DNA from 2 places in the Bacillus mojavensis genome. Region 1 is predicted to be linked to the other one. Evidence: predicted binding sites of a transcription regulator. Region 1 holds the regulator's gene; the other holds the start of a gene.
What was found. Region 1 encodes LexA, which represses DNA repair genes until DNA is damaged. Its sites were predicted from a motif close to CGAACATATGTTCG; they were not measured.
Positions count from the first base shown of each region.

Region 2: HC660_RS06875 (ImmA/IrrE family metallo-endopeptidase) is a predicted target of LexA. The motif match lies at 8,883-8,896, and genes of this name have one in related genera.

Region 1 is NZ_CP051464.1:1,842,580-1,853,999, forward strand. Features, by position in the region: gene HC660_RS09560 (YndM family protein) at 1-131, opposite strand, end outside; gene HC660_RS09565 (spore coat protein) at 140-439, opposite strand; gene HC660_RS09570 (DUF892 family protein) at 442-648, opposite strand; gene fosM (FosM family fosfomycin resistance protein) at 941-1,363, shown strand; gene HC660_RS09580 (hypothetical protein) at 1,445-1,873, shown strand; gene lexA (transcriptional repressor LexA) at 2,268-2,885, opposite strand; gene yneA (cell division suppressor protein YneA) at 3,041-3,352, shown strand; gene HC660_RS09595 (YneB family resolvase-like protein) at 3,370-4,023, shown strand; gene HC660_RS09600 (DUF896 domain-containing protein) at 4,087-4,320, shown strand; gene tkt (transketolase) at 4,495-6,498, shown strand; gene sirA (sporulation inhibitor of replication protein SirA) at 6,651-7,097, shown strand; gene HC660_RS09615 (YneF family protein) at 7,183-7,401, shown strand; gene ynzD (aspartyl-phosphate phosphatase YnzD) at 7,475-7,648, opposite strand; gene HC660_RS09625 (cytochrome c biogenesis protein CcdA) at 7,869-8,576, shown strand; gene HC660_RS09630 (response regulator) at 8,666-9,028, shown strand; gene HC660_RS09635 (CcdC family protein) at 9,108-9,599, shown strand; gene HC660_RS09640 (DUF2621 domain-containing protein) at 9,630-10,058, opposite strand; gene cotM (outer spore coat protein CotM) at 10,289-10,681, opposite strand; gene HC660_RS09650 (small acid-soluble spore protein P) at 10,760-10,906, opposite strand; gene sspO (small acid-soluble spore protein SspO) at 10,938-11,084, opposite strand; gene acnA (aconitate hydratase AcnA) at 11,311-11,420, shown strand, end outside.
Region 2 is NZ_CP051464.1:1,319,779-1,331,198, forward strand. Features, by position in the region: gene HC660_RS06830 (UxaA family hydrolase) at 1-1,421, shown strand, start outside; gene HC660_RS06835 (sulfite exporter TauE/SafE family protein) at 1,459-2,223, opposite strand; gene HC660_RS06840 (DinB family protein) at 2,565-3,029, opposite strand; gene rapA (response regulator aspartate phosphatase RapA) at 3,232-4,368, shown strand; gene phrA (phosphatase RapA inhibitor PhrA) at 4,358-4,492, shown strand; gene HC660_RS06855 (N-acetylmuramoyl-L-alanine amidase) at 4,769-5,713, shown strand; gene HC660_RS06860 (hypothetical protein) at 5,976-6,203, opposite strand; gene HC660_RS06865 (poly-gamma-glutamate hydrolase family protein) at 6,711-7,322, shown strand; gene HC660_RS06870 (manganese catalase) at 7,390-8,226, shown strand; gene HC660_RS06875 (ImmA/IrrE family metallo-endopeptidase) at 8,271-8,867, opposite strand; gene xre (HTH-type transcriptional regulator Xre) at 9,031-9,372, opposite strand; gene HC660_RS06885 (YjzJ family protein) at 9,551-9,730, shown strand; gene HC660_RS06890 (DeoR family transcriptional regulator) at 9,717-10,553, shown strand; gene HC660_RS06895 (ATP-binding protein) at 10,453-11,253, shown strand; gene HC660_RS06900 (hypothetical protein) at 11,253-11,420, shown strand.

The DNA of each region.
Region 1 (11,420 bases):
GTTACAAAGCTTAAGAAAAATGTTATAAACAGCACACTTAAGAAGGAAGCATGGTAAACTCTATCCAAAATCACATACAAGAGGGCAAGAGTTAAAGCTGTTTTAGAAGCAAGAGCGATAATATGTTTCATTTGATCACCTATATTTGAGGCAAATCTTTAGCGGTATCTGCAGCCTCAAGATCGACACTTATTTGCTGAGTTAAATCTTTAGAATGATAAAAACCCTTTGCAGCCATATAAAGATAAATTTGTTCATGGGTATTAATCGCGTCATGTAAATATTGCTGCAGCGTTTCTCTGACTTCTGGGGAAGAAGATTCTGTGATGGCAGCTGCAATATTCCTTACGCCTGTCTTTGCCGATATTAAAAAATCCGTTGCGATCGCTTGTTCGGTCATGCTGCCCATTCCGGCTAATTTTTGAAAGAACTCATTCACGCTTATTCACCTCTCACTGACAGCAATTCCTGCAAACGTGCAACCTGCTGTTTTGTTTTTTGAGCATCCTGTTCAAGAATACTCTTTAATTCTTCATCTTGTACAAGTCCCGTCATGGTTGAAGATTTTGTCAAACAAAGATTTTTAAACGTAAGCAATTCGTGCAATTCTAACGTTTCATGAAGGCCGTAGTCATTCATCACGGTCATTCCCTTCTTAAGTAATATGGTTTATTTTGAGCAAATTGCTTTTGTTTACACTGGTATTTTTTGCTGTTGAATTGAAACTTTCTGACTGGAGCACCCGTACATAAGGGTGGGGATGAGCGTCTTAAAATAAAAATCCAGCATTCAATCTTTTGAAACAGGCTGAGTAAAAATTTGAAGAATTATACGCTTTTACTAAAAAAACGTCTTTATCACAATGTCTGTATTGCATTATTGAAAGTCCCATATTTAAGTTTTTTAATCGGCTATCTATAAATACTGAGGAGGAGACACAGTGGAGATCAAAGGGATCAATCACTTGTTATTTTCTGTTTCTGATTTACTGACATCCATCGAGTTTTATCAAAATGTCTTTGATGCTAAATTGTTGGTCAAAGGAAGGAGCACTGCATATTTTGATTTAAACGGCATATGGCTGGCTCTCAACGAAGAGCGTGACATTCCCAGAAATGACATTAAGGCTTCTTATACCCATATCGCTTTTACAATTGAAGAAAGTAAGTTTGAAGAAATGTCCGCAAAATTAAAAAATCTTCAAGTTACTATTTTGCCTGGGAGAGAACGAGATGAACGTGATCGAAAATCAATTTATTTCACCGATCCTGACGGCCATAAATTTGAATTCCATACAGGAACTCTTCAAGGCAGACTTCAATATTATAAGCAAGCTAAAACCCATATGGATTTTTATGATTGAAAAAGTGCGGGAAACTGAGCAACAGAGGATATACATATTTATCTTTTGGGGGTAATATATGGTAAAGGAGGGGGATTGCATTTGAGAAATAAAATCTTGCTGATGACAGCTGTTTTGCTATGTGTTTTTGGAACCGGGACGATTCATGCAGCAACTTTACAATATGAATATAAAACCGATTTCATTCTTAATGATGAAACAAAAGCGCTTTATGTAGAAAACATTGGTGATATACCGGCAATTGACTATTTTTTAGGGTACCAGTTTACGATACGAGGAGTGAATACTTGTTCAGTTGACATTAAGCTTCAGCGAATGGGACTTACAGGTAATTACACTACGTTAAGCGCCAAACAATTCATCGGTAATTGGTTTGATTTTAGCGCTCAAGATAAGGTTTCCATTGAACCGTATCATCGGTATCGAATAGTAGCTGAAGAACATTCCCCAAACTGTGGAAGTGTTCATGTAAAAGGGCGCTATGGTGTAGAATATTTTACTTTTGATTGATGCTCACATTTATTGAAAAGCAGTGAGCTTTTTTTGTGGAATAAATTAACTAAATAAACTATGTACTAAATATTCAATATATTTCTTTTTGATCTCGCTCATGATAAAAGAGCAGAGTATAACTAATCTTTTCACGTCCAAGATCGAAACATTTATAAGATAGGAACGACTACATTTTTAAACAATATTTTTTAAAGAAAAAGTTTCGTTAAGGAAAGAAAATTTCTTGACTTCAACAATTAAATGATGGATAATTATGGTGTAAACATGATGTTCTTTTTCCTCCTATTCAGGTTCGCACCTAAGCCAGGGCGAACCTGCTTTTTTTTAAAACAAAACCCCCACTCCGTAAAGGGAGAGGGGGTTTATTCTTTGTAACTGATAGTTTGATAGTTTAATGGACAGTTCTGAACACACCAATTACTTTTCCTAATATGCTGACATTCTGCAGTATAATCGGAGCCATGGTTGGATTTTCAGGCTGTAGGCGAATGTGTGTATCCTCTTTATAGAAACGTTTTACAGTAGCTTCATCATCTTCTGTCATCGCCACTACGATTTCACCGTTATTCGCCGTGTTTTGCTGTTTTACAATAACATAGTCCTTATCAAGTATACCTGCGTCAATCATACTGTCTCCCATAATCTCCAGCATAAACACATGCTCATCCGGAGGAACCATACGGTCAGGAAGCGGGAAGTATTCTTCAATGTTTTCAACCGCTGTAATAGGTGATCCGGCCGTTACTTTTCCGATTACCGGTACATTAACGACTTGGCTCTTTGGAATCTCTACTTCTTCATCCAGAATTTCTATCGCTCTTGGTTTTGTCGGATCGCGTCTAATCAGTCCTTTTGTTTCCAAACGGGCCAAATGGCCGTGGACAGTTGAACTGGACGCAAGGCCGACAGCCTCTCCGATCTCTCTAACGGAAGGCGGATATCCTTTTGATTTAACCTCTGCTTTAATAAAACGGAGGATATCAAGTTGCCTTTTTGAAAGCTTCGTCATTTTTTGCACCTCTAAACGTCGATTTTAAGTAGATTATAGCATGATTTTCCTGACAGTACAAACATAGGTTCGAAAAAACAATTGACAGAAACGTTTGTTCGTATATACTGAAATTATAAAAATGCGAACAAACATTCTTGTTGGAGGTTGTTATCATGAGTAAAGAATCTATTATTTTTGTCGGCCTGTTCACTGTGATTCTAAGCGTGGTTATCCTTCTGTTGTCATATACAAGCAGCGACCAGGAGCTTAACCAGTATGTTAAAATAAAAGTTCAGCAGGGGGATACGCTGTGGTCGCTTGCCGACCAGGTGGCTGACTCAAAAAAGATAAATAAAAGTGATTTTATTGAATGGGTAGCTGAAAAAAATAATCTTCAGCCGTCTGAACTTCAGCCGGGAGATGAATTGGTGATTCCATTAAAAAAGGAACATCCGGCTGCATACGAACTGGCTACTGTTAAATAGAGAGGAAAGGTAGAAAGGTGAAAGCACTCATTTATGCCCGCGTAAGCACAAATAAAGAACAGCAAGAAACCTCATTAAAGCGGCAGGAGGAGGAGCTTACGGCCATTGCGGCTGAGAACGGCATAGAAGTCGTCAAAGTGATTTCTGAAAAAGCCAGCGGATATGAAATGGACCGGGATGGTGTATTTGATTTGCTTGATCATATCAAGAACTCAAATATTGATGTGATTTTAGTTCAGGATGAAACAAGACTCGGCCGGGGAAACGCGAAAATTGCACTTCTTCATTGTATTTACAGGGAAGGAGTGAAAGTATTTACGACCGCTCACAGAGGTGAACTTGAGTTATCGGAGGCTGACTCTATGGTGCTGGAAATCGTCAGTATTGTGGAGGAATACCAGAGAAAAATTCACAACATGAAAATTAAACGCGGAATGAAACGCGCAGTAAAAAATGGTTTTAAGCCTCAAAAGAACCTGAAAAACCAGCATGAAAACAGCGGAAAAGATAGAATAGAAGTTCCGATCTCGGAGATTGTCCGGTTGAGAGCAAATAAACTGACGTTTGCTGAAATCGCGGCTACGTTGAGAGGTTTTGGCTATGATGTGTCAAAGGCGACAGTCCATCGGCGTTTTCAAGAATACATAGAGAATGAGCAGACAGGCGAGTGAATCAGTTGTAAAACTCCTCGTGTTTTAGTAGTATATACACAAAATGCAATAAAGGAGTTTATCATGATTTCAAACGAAAAAATTGCCAGAATCAATGAACTTGCCGCAAAAGCTAAAGCTGGCGTTATCACAGAAGAAGAAAAAGCCGAGCAGCAAAAGCTCCGTCAAGAATACCTAAAAGGATTTCGTTCTTCTATGAAAAACACATTAAAAAGTGTAAAAATCATTGATCCTGAAGGCAATGACGTAACACCTGAAAAGTTAAAAAGAGAAAAAAAAAATAACAGACTCCATTAATATAAGAGGAATACGGCAATATCGTATTCCTCTTTTGTATATACTACAAACAGCAGGGCTTTCTTCAGGTGACAAAATTCATCAAGTTTCTCTCAAATTTAAGCTGAAACAGTTGAGAAAAAGTCGTCAGACATTTATGATGAAAGGGTACAACATATAAGGAAGGGGATTTTTATGGATACAATTGAAAAGAAATCAGTTGCTACCATTCGCACACTATCAATAGACGCTATTGAAAAAGCAAACTCTGGTCACCCTGGAATGCCTATGGGGGCAGCGCCAATGGCATATACGCTATGGACAAAATTTATGAATGTAAATCCGGCAAACCCTGGGTGGTTTAACCGCGACCGTTTTGTTTTATCTGCGGGACACGGATCAGCACTTTTATACAGCATGCTTCATTTAAGCGGGTATGATCTCAGTATTGAAGATCTTAAGGGATTCCGTCAGTGGGGCAGCAAAACACCGGGACATCCGGAATTCGGACATACAGCCGGTGTTGATGCAACAACAGGGCCGCTTGGACAAGGAATCGCAATGGCGGTCGGAATGGCTATTGCAGAACGCCATTTAGCCGAAACTTACAACCGTGATTCATTCAATGTAGTCGATCACTATACATACAGCATTTGCGGTGACGGTGATTTAATGGAAGGTATTTCTTCTGAAGCCGCTTCACTAGCAGGCCATCTTCAGCTTGGCCGTCTCATCGTATTATACGATTCAAATGACATCTCATTGGATGGAGATCTGGATCGTTCATTCTCTGAAAACGTAAAACAGCGTTTTGAGGCGATGAACTGGGAAGTTCTTTACGTTGAGGATGGAAACAATATTGAAGAATTATCTGCCGCAATTGAAAAAGCACGCCAAAACGACAAGAAACCTACATTAATTGAAGTGAAAACGACAATTGGTTTCGGTTCCCCTAACCGTGCCGGCACTTCCGGTGTTCACGGTGCTCCGCTTGGCAAAGAAGAAAGTAAATTAACAAAAGAAGCTTATGCATGGACGTATGAAGAAGATTTCTACGTTCCGTCAGAAGTATATGAGCATTTCGCAAAAACAGTAAAAGAATCCGGCGAGAAAAAGGAACAGGAATGGAATGACCAATTCGGTAAATATAAAGAAATTTATCCGGAACTCGCTGAACAGCTTGAACTGGCTATCAAAGGAGAACTTCCGAAAGACTGGGATCAAGAGGTGCCTGTTTATGAAAAAGGAAGCAGTCTGGCATCCCGTGCCTCTTCAGGTGAGGTTCTAAACGGTCTTGCGAATAAAATTCCGTTCTTTGTTGGCGGTTCTGCAGACTTAGCAGGATCAAACAAAACGACGATTAAAAATTCCGGTGATTATACAGCGCTTGATTACTCAGGCAAAAATTTCTGGTTTGGTGTTCGTGAATTTGCTATGGGTGCAGCCTTAAACGGTATGGCGCTTCATGGCGGACTCCGTGTATTCGGCGGAACATTCTTTGTCTTCTCTGATTACTTGCGTCCGGCGATTCGCCTTGCAGCCTTAATGGGTCTTCCTGTGACATATGTCTTTACTCACGACAGTATCGCGGTCGGTGAAGATGGGCCGACTCACGAGCCGGTTGAGCAGCTTGCTTCTTTACGCGCAATGCCTAACCTTTCTTTAATTCGCCCTGCAGACGGTAATGAGACAGCAGCGGCATGGAAGCTTGCGGTACAGAGCACAGATCATCCAACAGCACTCGTATTGACACGTCAAAACCTTCCTACAATCGACCAAACAGCTGAAGAGGCATTGGCTGGTGTAGAAAAGGGTGCTTATGTTGTTTCTAAGTCTAAAAACGAAACACCGGACGCTCTTCTTATCGCGACGGGCTCAGAGGTTGGTCTGGCAATTGAAGCACAGGCTGAATTGGCGAAAGAAAATATTGATGTTTCTGTCGTCAGCATGCCTTCAGTAGATCGTTTTGAGAAACAATCTGATGAATACAAAAACTCCGTGCTTCCGTCAGATGTGAGAAAACGTCTTGCGATTGAAATGGGCGCATCATTTGGCTGGGGTAAATACACAGGGCTTGAAGGAGACGTGCTCGGCATTGACAAATTCGGTGCCTCCGCTCCTGGCGAAACGATCATCAATGAATACGGCTTCTCAGTTGCAAACGTTGTGGATCGAGTTAAAGCATTAATCAATAAATAAGGTTTTCAAAGGGGATGAGTCAAATCATCCTCTTTTTCTTGTTTATCCGACAAAAATAGTATTGGCTGATTAACAGTAATAGACAATTCTTTCTTCTCTTCTTTTGTATAATAGAATGCAAATGAAATGCTGCTGGAAAAGGGGATGAGAAGATGGAACGTCACTACTATACGTACCTGATCAAAGAGGAATTTGCCAATCACTATTTCGGGCGGGAATCGGTTATGTTTGAGCTGTTTCAAGACTATCATTGGACAAGCCTGACGAGGCAGCAATATGAAATGACAGAGAAACAAATTCAATATATTACGAAACCTATTCCGATTTTACATATGCATCAGCGGTTAAAAATGAATTTGAATAATACAAACTATACACAGCTGGATTATATTTATAGATTATCTCTGCCAAAAGCAAAGGGACAAGCGTCTTTTATGATGAGGGAACACATGATTGAAATTGTAGCTAACGGAGATTACGAGGCAGAAACGATATTTTTTGAAGTTCTTCGCAAAGTAAGCCCTTGCTTTCTCGCAATGGATTTCAATACGAAGCGGTATGGGTGGTTAAATCCGGTGAAAGAAAGAAATTTTGTCTAAAACCGAAGAAAAAGAGATGTAAATGTTGTATAATAGCTTTTGGTTTAGTACACTTTAAACTAGACAACATGAAGGAGGAAATAAAATGACTTTATGGGTTGGCATCCTAGTGGGCGTTGTTGCACTGCTCATAGGTGTTGCACTCGGGTTTTTTATTGCTCGTAAATATATGATGAGCTACCTTAAAAAGAATCCGCCTATTAATGAACAAATGTTACGCATGATGATGATGCAAATGGGAATGAAACCTTCTCAAAAGAAAATCAATCAAATGATGAAAGCCATGAATAATCAAACGAAATAATACGTAAAGATTATGATATAGAGAAACATGGTTATAAAATAAAAAACCCTTTATCGGGTTTTTTATTTTGCAATCATTCATCACCCGCTACTGCTCGAAGGCGCTGCTTTTGATATTGTATGAGAAGATGGTCAAGCTCCTGACTGAGTTCTATCGTAATATGAGATGTCATTCCGTTCGCCATGACAATTTGCAGCAGCTCTGCTCTTTTCTTTTCAATTTCATTTAATAGATGCTCTCTAATCACAGGGATGTATCCTTTCATACATTAGATCTTCAAAAGTGAATGTTTATATTATATCCATATTTATACTAATTTTCAAATGAGAAGGAGTACAATGTCTCAATGTCAAATTAAATTATATAAGTTTTTTTTGAAAATAGAAATCCTTCGAGTGAAAGTGTTAAAAAAATGAAATGATTTTGTCATAACTTGAAGGAATGTCAAATTATGAAGGGATGATGACATGGGAGATGTGAATTATCTTCTGACATTCGGGGCGGGATTTTTATCATTTATTTCGCCTTGCTGCCTGCCGCTGTATCCGGCTTTCCTGTCATATATTACAGGAGTGAGCATGGATGATGTGAAAACAGAGAAACTGCTGCTGCAAAAAAGAAGCTTGGCTCATACGCTGTTTTTTTTGCTGGGGTTTTCAGTGATTTTTATTGCTTTAGGATATGGTACATCTTTTATTGGAACCTTGTTTAGGGATTATCATGATGCTATTCGGCAAGTGGGCGCTTTGCTCATTATTCTGTTCGGTTTTATCACGCTTGGCGTGTTTCGTCCTGAGGTTATCATGAAAGAGCGCAGAGTCCATTTTAAGCATAAGCCGGGGGGGTTTTTCGGTTCAATTTTAATCGGTATGGCTTTTGCGGCTGGCTGGACGCCTTGCACCGGTCCTATTTTGGGGGCTGTTATCACATTAGCAGGTACGAATCCTGGCTCAGCGGTACCGTATATGATGCTATATGTTCTCGGATTTGCCGTTCCATTTGTATTATTGTCGTTCTTCATTACGAAGCTGAAATGGATTAGGAAGAATCAGCTTTTGATCATGAAAGCGGGCGGCGTACTTATGATTGTAATTGGGATCCTGCTATTTTTTAACTGGATGAGCTTGATCATTATTTTGCTGTCGGATCTTTTTGGTGGTTTTACAGGTTTCTGACTGTTAAATTACTTTTGCACTACTACTAATCCTTTTGTTTTTGGTACAATAAGACTATTACCTGAGGAATTCGATTTTTGGAGGGGAATATGACAAGAGTTTTAGTTGTAGACGACGCCAAGTTCATGAGAGTAAAAATCAGAGAGATCTTGGAAGAGGCAAATTACATAATAGCAGGCGAGGCGGCGGACGGCGAACAAGCGGCTGACCTGTATAAAAAACTTCGGCCGGATTTAGTGACGATGGATATTACGATGCCGGTGAAAAACGGGATTAAGGCGCTTCGTGAGATCATATCCTTTGACCCTAAAGCAAAGATAATCATGTGTACCGCAATGCGCCAGCAAAGAATTGTTACGGAAGCCATTGAACTTGGGGCAAAAGATTTTATTGTCAAACCGTTTGAGGAGTCCAAAGTATTAGAAGCTGTGAATCGCGTTATGGGAAATTGAAAGTCATTTCTTTTCAAAATGGTTTTTTTTATTGTTTTGGAGTATAGTATATAGTGTCAACACTCCGAGAAACAAAGGAATGATAAGTATGATGATAATAGTTTCATCAATTGTTGCTGTTTTAATGGCTGCAGCTGTGATGGTGGTCAGAATTAAGTCTTCCGATAAACCTGTTTCAGCGAAAAAAATCATTCTTCCGCCGATTTTTATGAGTACGGGGGCGTTAATGTTTTTATTTCCGGTTTTTTGGGTAACAGGTGAAGAGTTTTTAGAAGCGATCACTTTAGGCGTGATTTTCTCTATTTTTCTTATAAAAACTTCAAAGTTTGAAATTAAAAATAATGAAATTTACATGAAACGGTCTAAGGCATTTGTCTTTATATTAATCGGCCTTTTGGTGATCAGAATTGTAATGAAATCAATTTTAAGCACATCGGTTGATTACGGCGCACTGAGCGGTATGTTTTGGATTCTGGCTTTCGGTATGATTGTGCCGTGGAGAATTGCCATGTATCTGTCATATCGAAAACTTCAAAGCGAGCTGCAGTCAGCAGACATTCAAATGAATTAAAAAACCTTTCCTCTTCGCGGGAAAGGTTTTTTATTTAAGAAGGGCCTGATAAGGTTCAATATCGATATTCTTGTCTCTTAGATGCTTCTTTAAAAAGGTATGATCTCTTTTCGGAGTAGCCAGGATATAACCTTTGATAATAAGCCGCTGATCAATCGCTGCTACGTTTTCTTTTAATGCCAGCTCTCCGATTTTTCCGGCAATTTTTGCTCTCGCTATATCTCTGAACAGCTCTGGAACAGGTGTAACCAATTCATCGAGAAATTGTTTGTTTTCATTGCTCCATAGATGTCTGCTGTTTTCAATATAGTAATCCTGCCAATCCAGCTCAGATCTGCCGTCCTCTTTTGGTAAACGCTTTAAAAACTTTCGGAACATAAAAAAACCGCCGATTGATAACAAGACAATCATCGTGATCACCCAAAACAGAATAAACCACAAAAACCAGCCTTCCAGCATCAATCATTCCCCCTTATACTAACCATATTGTATATGAAGAAAGAATAGAAGAACAACGTTAAAAAAAATAGAAAAAAATGATAGACGTCTAGTCAAAAGAGATGATAGATCATATTCTATTGTATAGTGAATCTGCTATTTGGCCATGGGAGAGTCACTAGAGGGTATTTGACGATAAATGGACGGAGAAAAGTCACTTTCATAATAGGGGATGAAAGTGACTTTTGATTTTAGCTGAGAGGAAATTGAAGAGAAAAAGAAGAGCCTTCATTCATCTCTTTATTGACGGCAACTGTGAGAATTTGATTTTCGCATTCAGTCTCAATCGACTTGTCATTCAAATAAAAAGGAAGCATCATTTGTTTTTCAAGAGTCTGTTCCGAGGATTTAACCGTTAGGATGAACTCACATCCGGACAAGGTAATTGTTATTTGTGTTGGCTGTAAAGACGATAGGTCTGCTTCAATAATATATTGCTGACTTGTTTCATATAGATCAATAGGTAATGTTTCGTCGTACCAGGCGAACGGATCTTCAAAAAATTGCCGAAGCCATTCCTCCATACCATCGAAATCATTAGCATCGTTTCGTTTTGAATGGGTCATGGAAGCATTCCTCCATATATCAACCTTGCTTTAGCTTATGCAGTTGGTCAGAAATGGGTGAACGCATAAAAAAACAGACACTAAGGTCTGCTTTTACTACATATCATGGCTTGAATTGTGCTTTTGTCTTGTGTGATTTCTGTTTTTTACTTTCTTGCTTCCGCTAAGAGGTTCCGGCTGACCCGGATTGTGTCCTTTAGGGGCGTTTTTATGCATATCTTTACTTGTATTTTTATTGGTCATAAAATGAGAACCTCCTTAAAAGAGTTCAACGTTATTGATTGGTTTTTCTTTTTTTGTTATTTTGGCGTTCTGCTTCAGTCAGTACAAGCTGATCGTTTTCTATATAGCCGGCGCCTTTGCCTTGGCTTTTCGCGTCATTCATCCCATTTATTACGTGATTTGCTTTTCTTTTGACCATCATTATCACCTCAATCATAATATGGCTTCTTTCAATGAGGAATATGAGAGAGCGCAAACAGTAAAATTTCCCGCTTTTTCGCCTGATAAGCCGATCTTATTGTATTTAATAAAAACATTGATATTTACTTATGTATGATTTTGTTTTAATATGAAATTGTGAGAAAATTGTGATGGAATGTAACGTTCATCTGAGAATGAACTGATCTGAAGGGGGATTTTGGAGAATGGCAAACGAGCAAAAAACTGTAGCACAAGACGTTTTCCAAGCGAGAAAAACGTTTACTACAAATGGGAAAACCTATCATTACTACTCTTTGAAAGCATTGGAAGATCT
Region 2 (11,420 bases), 520 kb from region 1:
GGCTGAATGCGGGCGGCGTGATGATTGAAGTAAAAGATGATATTAAAAGAGGCCATAAGATTGCATTGCAGCATATAAAGGAAAATGACAGCATCATCAAATACGGGTTTCCGATCGGGCATGCGTTAAAAGATATTTTTATTGGAGAGCATATTCATGTTCATAATACAAAAACAAATTTATCTGATATTCAAACGTACAGTTATACACCGAGATTTGAAAAAAATCCATACACGCATGAGAACCGGACATTTAAAGGATATAGAAGAGAAAACGGAAATGCCGGTGTCCGCAATGAATTGTGGATCGTGCCAACCGTCGGCTGTGTCAATGGAATTGCCGAAAAAATGCTTCAACGGTTTGTCAGAGAAACGGGAGATATTGCCCCGTTTGACAATGTGTTAGTGTTAAAACATCAATACGGATGCTCACAGCTTGGCGATGATCATGAAAATACTAGGCAAATCCTGCTGAACGCCATTCGCCATCCAAATGCCGGCGGTGTCTTGGTGCTGGGGCTCGGCTGTGAAAATAACGAGCTGGCATCAATGAAAAAAGCGCTTCAGGATGTCAACAAGGATCGGGTGAAGTTTCTCGAATCCCAGTCGGTGACAGACGAAATGGAGGCAGGTGTCGCATTGCTGAAGGACATCCATGAAGCCGCCAAAGGGGATAAACGGGAAGACATCCCGCTTTCTGAACTGAAAATAGGGTTGAAATGCGGGGGATCTGACGGTTTTTCCGGCATCACAGCGAACCCATTGCTCGGACGGTTTTCTGATTATATCATCGCGCAAGGGGGCAGCACGGTTCTGACGGAGGTACCGGAGATGTTCGGTGCGGAAACGCTGCTGATGCAGCGGGCTGCCAATGAAGAGGTATTCCATAAGATTGTCGATTTAATCAATGATTTTAAACAATATTTTATTCAGCATGATCAGCCGGTGTACGAAAACCCTTCGCCAGGCAACAAAGCAGGCGGCATTTCCACCCTTGAGGATAAATCGCTGGGCTGCACGCAAAAAGCGGGGATTTCTCCTGTCTCAGATGTATTAAAATACGGAGAAGTGCTTAAGACAAACGGACTGACGCTTTTGAGCGCGCCTGGCAATGATTTAATCGCTTCCTCCGCATTGGCTGCGGCGGGCTGCCACATTGTCCTGTTTACAACTGGGCGAGGTACGCCGTTCGGCACTTTTGTTCCAACAGTAAAGGTGGCGACGAATACACAGCTGTACGAGACGAAGCCGCACTGGATTGATTTTAACGCAGGTCTCTTAGCAGAGGATGATGTTCATGACGAATTTGTGCTTCGAGAGTTTATCGATTATATCACGAAGGTTGCAAACGGAGAGCTTGTGAATCACGAAAAAAATGACTTCAGAGAGCTTGCTATTTTTAAATCGGGTGTGACGCTATAACAAGAAAGGCTATCCTGTAAAGGATAGCCTTTCTTGATTAAATCAGCTTTAATCCGCTGATTAAGATAATGGATGCCATAATAAATTGCAGCGGACGGGGTGAAAATCTAGGTGAGAGATGACTGCCAACCAGCACCCCCGGAATGGAACCGATAAGCAAATTGGCCGCTAACAAATAATCAACGCTCCCGAAGCTTGCGTTTAAAATACCTGCCGCAGTAACGAGCAGAAAAGCATGCGCAATATCGGTTCCGACAATGTCGGATGTTTTCATTTTAAATAAGTACAGCATAGCAATCGCAAACAACGAGCCGGAACCGATCGATGTTAAGCCGACGATAAATCCAAACACGACACCGATTAGAATCGTAAGCATTCGCTTATCTTCTAGCGGCATCAGCTGCCAGCGGTTCGGGCGAAGTTTTTTGTCCAGAAACAGGCGGACGATGATCGAAATGGCAACTAGGGTCAGAACATAACCAAGAGCGTGTTTAATAATCTCTTCCTGATGCTGGTGGAAGGCGGGAAACAAATGAAGTATGCCAATGGCTATAGAAGCACTCGGAATACTGCCGATGGCTAAGTATTTTACCAATTTAAAATTGATTGTTTTCTGCCGCCAATGGGACGCAACGCCAAACAGCTTGGTGATTGAGTTATAGACAAGGTCCGTGCCGACCGCTATGGAAGGATTGATTCCAAGCACTATTAAAAGAGGAGTTAAAAGCGCAGCTCCGCCTACACCTGTCAATCCGACTAAGACACCGACTAACAAACCCATCAAAATGATGCTAACACTCATGATAAAGACCTCCTGAAAACCCGACTATTTTTATCAGATTATATATGATTAGGTCGCTTTAATCAATTAAATTTTTTGAATATTTGTACGGATACTTCTTTGATTTTTGTATGCTCAATATCTTTATTCATTTGCCCCATAATGAGTGTCAGGACGAGATGGGAGTAAGTTTGACCGGTTAAAACAGGTCATTCGGGTCGGTATTTGGTTGAATCAGGTCAACCATTCAGCCAGCTATGTGCCAATACCGGCTGTCACTAGGAATCGAGGTGTGTATTGGATGCGGTAGGAAACGAAGGCAATAAAAAAAGATACCTTTAGGTCAGGTATCTTTTTTTAGGTTACATACGCTGCTGATAAAACGGCAGCTCTGTATGACCCATTTCTCTTACATAAACAAACAGGTTGCCTTTATGGTGAATTTCATGCTCCAGCGCAAGCTGAAGCAATGCGCTGCCAGTGACTTTTCTTCCGAAAGCAGCTGTCAAATCAATTTCTCTGTTAAGGTGTTCCTCAGTCAGCTGTTCAAGGATGGCAGCCGTTTTTTCTGTATACGTTTTAGCCAAAACATTGAGATCCGTTTCCGTTTCTTCCTGCTGGTTTTGAAAAGGTGAGGCATTGCCTTCTTTAATGACATTTGCGAACAGATAGAAAGACGTCAGGATGTGCTTGACCAGCTCTTCTGCTGACATTGATGTTTCCGTCGGTTTGTAGCTGTAATGGTCTTTGCTGATTTTTTCTGTCAGCTCAATCGTCACATTGCGATGTGACAAAAAGTGACTCACAATTTGAGTGGATTGGGTCAATAGAATCTCCTCCATATTCAAAATAAATGGTGCAATGAAATCCTATATCAATGGGCATAAATTAACAAGCAATATGCTAAGAATTGATTGTATATTCTTGCGGTTAGCCGAAATTCGACAATTGCGGTCTTTTTGCGTTCTTCTTTTTCTTGTAAATATGATAAAATATGACATATCTCGGGTATATAAAAGGGGGGATTAATTGAGGATGAAGCAGACTATTCCGTCCTCTTATGTCGGGCTTAAAATTAATGAATGGTATACCCATATCCGGCAGTTTCACGTAGCTGAAGCAGAACGGGTCAAGCTCGAAGTAGAAAGAGAAATCGAGGATATGGAAGAAGATCAAGATTTACTGCTGTATTATTCTCTAATGGAATTTAGGCACCGTGTTATGCTGGATTACATTAAGCCTTTTGGAGAGGACACCTCACAGCTAGAGTTTTCAGAATTATTAGAAGACATCGAAGGGAATCAGTACAAGCTGACAGGACTGCTCGAGTACTACTTTAACTTTTTTCGCGGGATGTATGAATTTAAGCAGAAAATGTTTGTCAGTGCCATGATGTACTATAAGAGGGCAGAAAAGAACCTTGCCCTTGTGTCAGACGACATTGAAAAAGCTGAATTTGCTTTTAAAATGGCTGAGATCTTTTACAATTTAAAGCAGACGTATGTCTCTATGAGCTATGCCGTTCAGGCGTTAGAAACGTATCAGATGTATGAAACGTACACTGTCCGCAGAATCCAATGTGAATTCGTTATTGCAGGTAATTATGATGATATGCAGTATCCAGAAAGAGCATTGCCCCATTTAGAACTGGCTTTAGATCTTGCAAAGAAAGAAGGCAATCCCCGCCTGATCAGTTCGGCCCTTTACAATCTCGGAAACTGTTACGAGAAAATGGGTGAACTGCAAAAGGCAGCCGTATACTTTGAGAAATCTGTTTCTATTTGCAAGTCGGAAAAGTTCGATAATCTTCCGCATTCTATCTACTCATTAACACAAGTTCTGTATAAACAAAAAAATGATGCCGAGGCGCAAAAGCAATATCGTGAAGGATTGGAAATCGCCCGTCAGTATAGCGATGAATTATTCGTGGAGCTTTTTCAATTTTTACATGCGTTATACGGAAAAAACATTGACACAGAATCAGTCTCACACACCTTTCAATTTCTCGAAGAACATATGCTGTATCCTTACATTGAAGAGCTGGCGCATGATGCTGCCCAATTCTATATAGAAAACGGACAGCCTGAAAAAGCACTTTCCTTTTATGAGAAAATGGTGCACGCACAAAAACAAATCCAGAGAGGAGATTGTTTATATGAAATCTAAATGGATGTCAGGTTTGTTAATCGTTGCGGTCGTGTTCAGCTTTACTCAGGAGATGGTCCATGCAGGAGAAACAGCGGATACAGAGGGAAAAACATTTCATATTGCGGCACGCAATCAAACATGATGATAACGAAAAAAACCCCTCCGGTTGCGGAAGGGTCTTTTTTATTTTAGCTTCCATTCCTTAATGGCCAGCTTTAGAGGACCCGCTGGACAGCAATTGATCAGCTTGTCCGATATTTCGGGCGCCTCTTCAGTGAGCACGCTTTGATGACGAAAACTCCGCCTGTAGCGTCGCTGAATGGGCCTAAATTATTAAGCGCGAAGGTGACGGAAGACACAATATTTACGTCCTACGAATGCCACCTATTAATGAAAAAAGAAAAAGGAGAGATGATAGGTGAGCATTCAAGTGAAGAAAAATTTGGTTTCTGAGGCGAAGTACGCGCTGAAATGCCCGAATGCGATGTCCGCTGAATACATTACCATTCACAACACGGCCAACGACGCGTCCGCTGCCAATGAAATCAGCTACATGATCGGGAACACCAGCTCGACAAGCTTTCATTTCGCGGTTGACGATAAAGAGGTGATTCAAGGACTGCCGCTTAACCGTAACGCTTGGCATACTGGTGACGGCACAAACGGTACAGGCAATCGCAAGTCGATCGGCGTAGAAATTTGCTACAGTAAATCGGGAGGCCCAAAGTACGAGGCAGCCGAGGCATTGGCGATCTCTTTTGTGGCACAGCTTTTGAAGGAGCGGGGCTGGGGAATTGACCGTGTCAAAAAGCACCAAGACTGGAACGGTAAATACTGTCCGCACCGCATTTTATCAGAGGGGCGCTGGGAGCAAGTCAAGGCGGCAATTGAAAAGGAATTAAACGGTGGCGTATCAGCGAAAAAAGCTTCATCTTCTGCGCAAGTGTATTATGTAAAAAAAGGAGATACGCTGTCCGGCATTGCAGCATCACATGGTGTGAGTGTGAAAACACTGCAAAGCTTCAATCACATTACTGATCCAAATCTCATTAAAGTCGGACAAGAGATCAAGCTTTCCGGGACCGCTTCTTCTAAAAGCCATGCCCCATCCTCATACCCGCTGCCATCCGGGGTTATCAAAGTAACGAGCCCGCTGACAAAAGGCACAAAAGTAAAGCAGGTGCAAACTGCACTGGCAGCTCTATATTTTTATCCTGATAAAGGGGCGAAGAATCATGGGGTGGACGGTGTATATGGGCCAAAAACAGCAAATGCTGTCAAGCGCTTTCAATCTGTCAGCGGATTAACGGCAGACGGCATTTACGGGCCGAAAACGAAAGCCAAAATGGAACAAAAACTATAATGAAAAAAGGAAGCTTCACCTGAATGGAGCTTCCTTTTACATATTACATAAACGCAGTGAGAACCTCTTGAATATTAGATATACTTTTAGACTGATTTGGCACAGCAGGGGAGCGCCACGCCACAAAAGATTTAAGTGTTATAGACAATTTCCTAGGCTTAAAGCTGCCAAGGAAATCTAGAGAAGCAACAATCTTTGAGCATTAACATAGAAAAAAAAAGACCCGGTGATTACCGGGGAAAATAAATAGAAAGTTAAAGGTTTAGTGATATTTTTTATATTCTACTTTGTAATCATAGTCATGCTTGTCATGATCATAACACTTTTTGCCATGGTCATAATATTTTTTATCATGGTCATAGCACTTTTTGTCGCAATCGTAATCTTTCTCATGATCATCATAATACTTTTTATCATGGTCATAATACTTCTTGTAATATTTCTTTTTGTAAGTGTAATACTCTTCTTTATATTTTTTATAATAACCCATGCTTACTCCTCCTTTAATGTTTGATCAGTTTTATTATATGAATTCAAAAAGAGATGGTATGGTCATATGTATTCGTCGACAAAAAAAGGCTGTTTTAAAAAACAAACTGATAATAATAGATAGCGTGCCAGCTTGTTGAAAGATTTGGCAAGCCTGAAGACATAAAATAGAAATCCTGCTGAATAAACGTAATAATAGTTTAGCCTCGTTTGAGTAAACATGTTTTCCGCCTTGTACCTTGATATGCTTGTGTACGATTGTTTATTGCCGAGTAATCCACCTGTTGATCGACCGTATAAGACGTGTGTCAGAATCACACTCCAATGTAAACGCCGCATTTTTTCCTCTCTAGTAAAAGAAGAGCTAACTTTTCTTTCGCCTCAGCTGTAGAGTCAATCTACCAATAAACCCTTTATCTATCTCCTGAAATGTAAATACGATAAAAAGGTTTTCATTCATAGATGAGTAGCGTAAACTGGTGCTGACTGATAAAGGAGAGCGCTTAGCATGAAAGATATGTATGACAGTTTTTTATCCCTTTCTGCGTCTGAATCGGAGTACCGGATTATATATGAAGAGAACAGCGGGAGCGAGCATATTGTTCTTGGTCCTCACGGCGGAAGAATTGAGCCGGGCGTCAGCGAACTGGTGCGGGCATTTGCTGATCAATGTTCCATTTATATTTTTGAAGGATTGAAGCAGCGCAATAACCGTTCGCTTCACCTGACAAGCACTCGTTTTGATGAACCGCTTGCCTTAGAAAAAGTAAACGCCCACCGATTCGCACTGGCCTTTCACGGCTACCGTGATCTGAAAAAGCCGCATACATTGGTCGGAGGCGCGGATCGAAGAAAAGCAGCAGCCATTTGCGAGTTGCTGAATGAGGCGGGGTTCAGTGCGGAACTGGTCAATGAAAAAGACCGGCTGGCAGGTGTCCATCCGCAAAACATCGTCAATAGGACAAAAAGGGAGATGGGACTGCAGCTGGAACTGAGTACGGCGCAGCGGAGCGCGTTATTTCACAATTTTGGCTGCCGTAAAGGACGGTACATAGAAACCAAGCTTTTTTCTCAATATGTGAATGCTGTTAAGCTTGGTTTTTATGGAAAAAGCAAGTAGGACCTGCAATAACTGCCTATTTCTTCATACGCTGTGAATGTGTGAATGCGTAGGGAGGAATGAACTCATGTTTTATCATATTAAAGAGCTTCAATATCAGGCAAAGCCTTCCCGTCCGGATCCTGTTTATGCGAAAAAGCTTCAAGAGGTGCTGGGCGGCCAATTTGGTGAAATTAGCGTCATGATGCAATATTTGTTTCAGGGTTTTAACTGCAGGGCAGATGCCAAGTATAAAGATTTGCTATGTGATGTGGGGACGGAAGAGATCGGACATGTGGAAATGTTGGCTACAATGATTTCCAGGCTTCTGGATGGTGCTCCCGCTGATGTACAGGAAAATGCTTATAAAAGCAACCCCGCTATTGCAGCCGTGATGTCAGGGATGAACCCTCAGCACGCTATTGTGTCCGGCTTAGGTGCGATGGCATCAGATAGTGAGGGTTATCCGTGGAATGCAAAATACATTATCTCAAGCGGAAATCTGCTGGCGGATTTCCGCGCAAACTTAAATGCGGAAGCCCAGGGGCGCCTTCAGGTGACGCGGCTCTATGCCATGACTGATGATCCCGGGGTAAGAGATATGCTGTCATTTTTGATTGCAAGGGATACTTATCATCAAAATATGTGGTATGCAGCGATTAAAGAGCTGGAAGAAAGAGAACGGGATATTGTCGTTCCCACGACATTTCCGCGTGAGCTAGAAAAGCAGGAAGTATCCTATGATCTGTTTAACTTTTCCAGAGGGGATGAAAGCTCACAGGGAAGGTGGGCTCATGGCGAAGCCTTTGATGGCCGGGGCGAATTCAGGTATATCCCGGCTCCGATTGCGTTCGCATCTGCGCCTCATCTTAAACCGGCGCCAATGTGGCTGCAGAATACCATGCCTCCGATGTCGAAATATTAATATCTATGCCGGGCTGAGGGCAAATGTCCCCAGCCCGTTTTTGATTAGCTGTATTTGCCGATTTGATACAACGCTTTTTCTTCAGCGACCTGCAAGTGCTGCTGATCGCCTTCCTCGTACGCATTTGGCCGCTTATGTGATAATAAATAAGCAAGCCTCTTCTGAAATTGAATACCTGCTTTACGCCGTTCAAACATTTCAAGTCTTTTCTCAGCAAAGTCCTTTGTCACCCGGAATACCGTCGCAATGGTTGCAAGAGCCTGACTTCTCCATTGCGGCAGTTCCATCTGCAACAGCATAAAGGTTGGCACACAGAAGTGGTACATAAATTGGTTCGCCTGGAATTCCTGCAGCTCCCTGAAGAGCTTGTTCATCTGAAAATGATTGCCTGCATGCTTTAATACGTGGCACAGTTCATGGCCAAAATCCTCCCATTGCTCTTCTTGGGACTTTTTTTGGTTCAATATGATACTGTACATGCCGTCGTATTTTACCATCATGCTTCCCATCTCCTCGAAATGAACCCATATATCAAGGTCGTTTGCGATTTTCAGCATGTCAATGTGATGGGGAGAGGTAATGCCCAGCCGACTGTATAAATTTTTTACGTATTCCTCCAGATGTGATAAGTAATCGCCCAATTGAATACTCCCTTTCGAACATATGTTCTGTTTGTAGCGAGAAAGAAAAGCCCGTTTAGGACTAAAAAAGTGTGTTGAAATCTTTCCCTTTTCTTTAAAAAATAAACACTTTTTTCTTTATATCGGTCTATTTTTTATATGTTTTAGAGAACAGAAAAAATATTTATTTGTTTTTCGGTTTCCGGTTCTTTTCTTTTTCTTTTAAATAGTTGATAAATTCAATGGCCTGCTGCTTGCTTTCCGGGGAAAAATCCTGCATATCCCGGTATGCGAGCTGCAAGTCCGGATCAGAAAACATATCATCCTCAGATTTTTTTTCTTTTCCTGTTAATAAGTAATCCGTTGTCACTTGGAAGTAATCAGCCAGCTTTTGCAGTGTGTCGTAATCAGGTTCGCTTCGCCCATTTTCATAATGAGAATAGCGTGCGCGCGATACACCGATGTGAGATGCGATTTCTTCCTGTGTCCTTTTCCCTCTGAGACTCTTCAATCTGCTGCCTATCATACTATGACCTCTCTTTTTTTAACTCCCTAAGTTACTTACGATTATAGATACAATCTGTATCAAAATAAAGTTATGATAAAAAAAGTATCAAAAATAACTTGATGATACATAATGTATCGTTTATACTTGGTAACAGTTGATACGAATTGTATCAAAAACAAATCGGGAGAGTGATCACATGCATCCGATTCAAATCGTTTTTAGTGAAAATCCGATAGATCAGCGTCATCTCGGACAATCCGGCGGCTCCATTTCTTTTACGGCATGCGGCCTTCCGGTATTCCATTTTGAAAATCGAGAACAATTTCAAGCGTACTTGCTGTTAAAAGAAGAGGTGAAACGCAATGAAAAACGATAAAAGCTATCCTTTTCCGATGTATTCAGGGCTGTTGAATTCAGAACATTATGACAAAATAGGATCGGCTCTGTGGCTGTTTCTCTGGTTTATCAGCTCAACGACAAAAGAAATTGAAAAGGACGGCGTGAACTGGGGAATTGTGCTCGGCCATAAGCCGTTAAAAGCGAAAGAGATGGCAGCCTTATTCGGTGTTAGTGAAAAAACAGTCAGAAGATGGCTGGAGCTTCTTGAAAGCCATGGATACATAAAGGCTGCCCGCGCGCCATACGGACTCATGATCTCTGTAAAGCATTCCAAAAAATTCAGCTTCAGATCGGACAAAACGGAACAACGCAGCGATAAAGAGCGGTCATTTTCGCCGCTGGCACTGGACAAAGAAGACCGCTCTAATATAGATAAAACAAAAACATATACTGCTGCTGATGATGCAGTGGATCACATAGCGAAGCGGTTTACACAATTACGGTCGGCTCAAGAAGGACGCACCGTGTATCCTTCCTCCAGAGATTATCAAGCCATCGCCCGTATTGTCGCCATCGGCGTTCCTGTTACGCAAACAATCAAATGGCTTGAGGAATGTTTTCAAGCTTTTGAAAACCGGCGAACAGCTGCTTCTGAAACGATAAAGGCCTTTCGCTACTGTTCGAAATTCATCGAAGACCGATTTTTCGCGCAGCAAGCCAAAAAGACCGTTGCAATACAACATGAGAGGAATGAAAGTAATGACAAAACATACAATCGAGCAGATTTTAGACGAGCTGAGAAAAGGGAGACGTCCATTACTGGCGGACAAACCGGCCGAATCAGACGCAAGCCGGTATGATTGCCAGAGATGCAAGGATCAGGGGGGATATCTCAGCCGGCAAGACGGTCTGGAAGTATGGACAATGTGCAGCTGTATGGCAGAACGAAAAGTGAAACGGCTGCTGGGCGCCAGTGAAATTACCCCTGCCTTCAGACAGCTTGGCTTTCATGAATTCCGCACCCAAGGGAAGCCACAGGCCGTCAAGGACGCGTTTGAATGCGCCAAAGAGTTTGTGGCGGATTATGAACACATCAAGGACAGCCGGAAAAACAGCATCGCCCTTTTGGGTCAGCCCGGTTCTGGGAAAACACACCTTCTTACTGCTGCGGCTAATGACTTGATGAGAAAGCGCCATGTGCCGGTCATTTATTTTCCGTTCGTCGAAGGCTTTACTGATTTAAAAAATGATTTTGACCTTTTGGAAGCTAAGCTGAACCGAATAAAGCAGGCAGACGTGCTGTTCATTGATGATCTCTTTAAACCGGTAAACGGCAAACCACGCGCCACTGATTGGCAGCTGGAACAAATGTATTCCGTTTTGAACTACCGCTACTTAAATCATAAACCGATTCTGCTTTCAAGCGAGCTTACGATTGAAACGCTTGTCCGGGTTGATGAAGCGATCGGCACGAGAATCTATGAAATGTGCAGTGATTATTTAGTGATTATCAAAGGAACAGCGTATGACCTGAATCATAGATTGGAGGGCATCAGATAATGTGCAAGCTCTGTCATGCAAAGAAAGTAATTGTTGAACATACCGGGATCGGAGCGGTTTTTCATCCATGTCCGAACTGCCGGTCCGGCAATGATTTAACGCCGGTTATTCAAAGGCTGGAACAAATGCTGACAGCCGGAAAAGCGGGGCTGAATGCCCGTGATTAA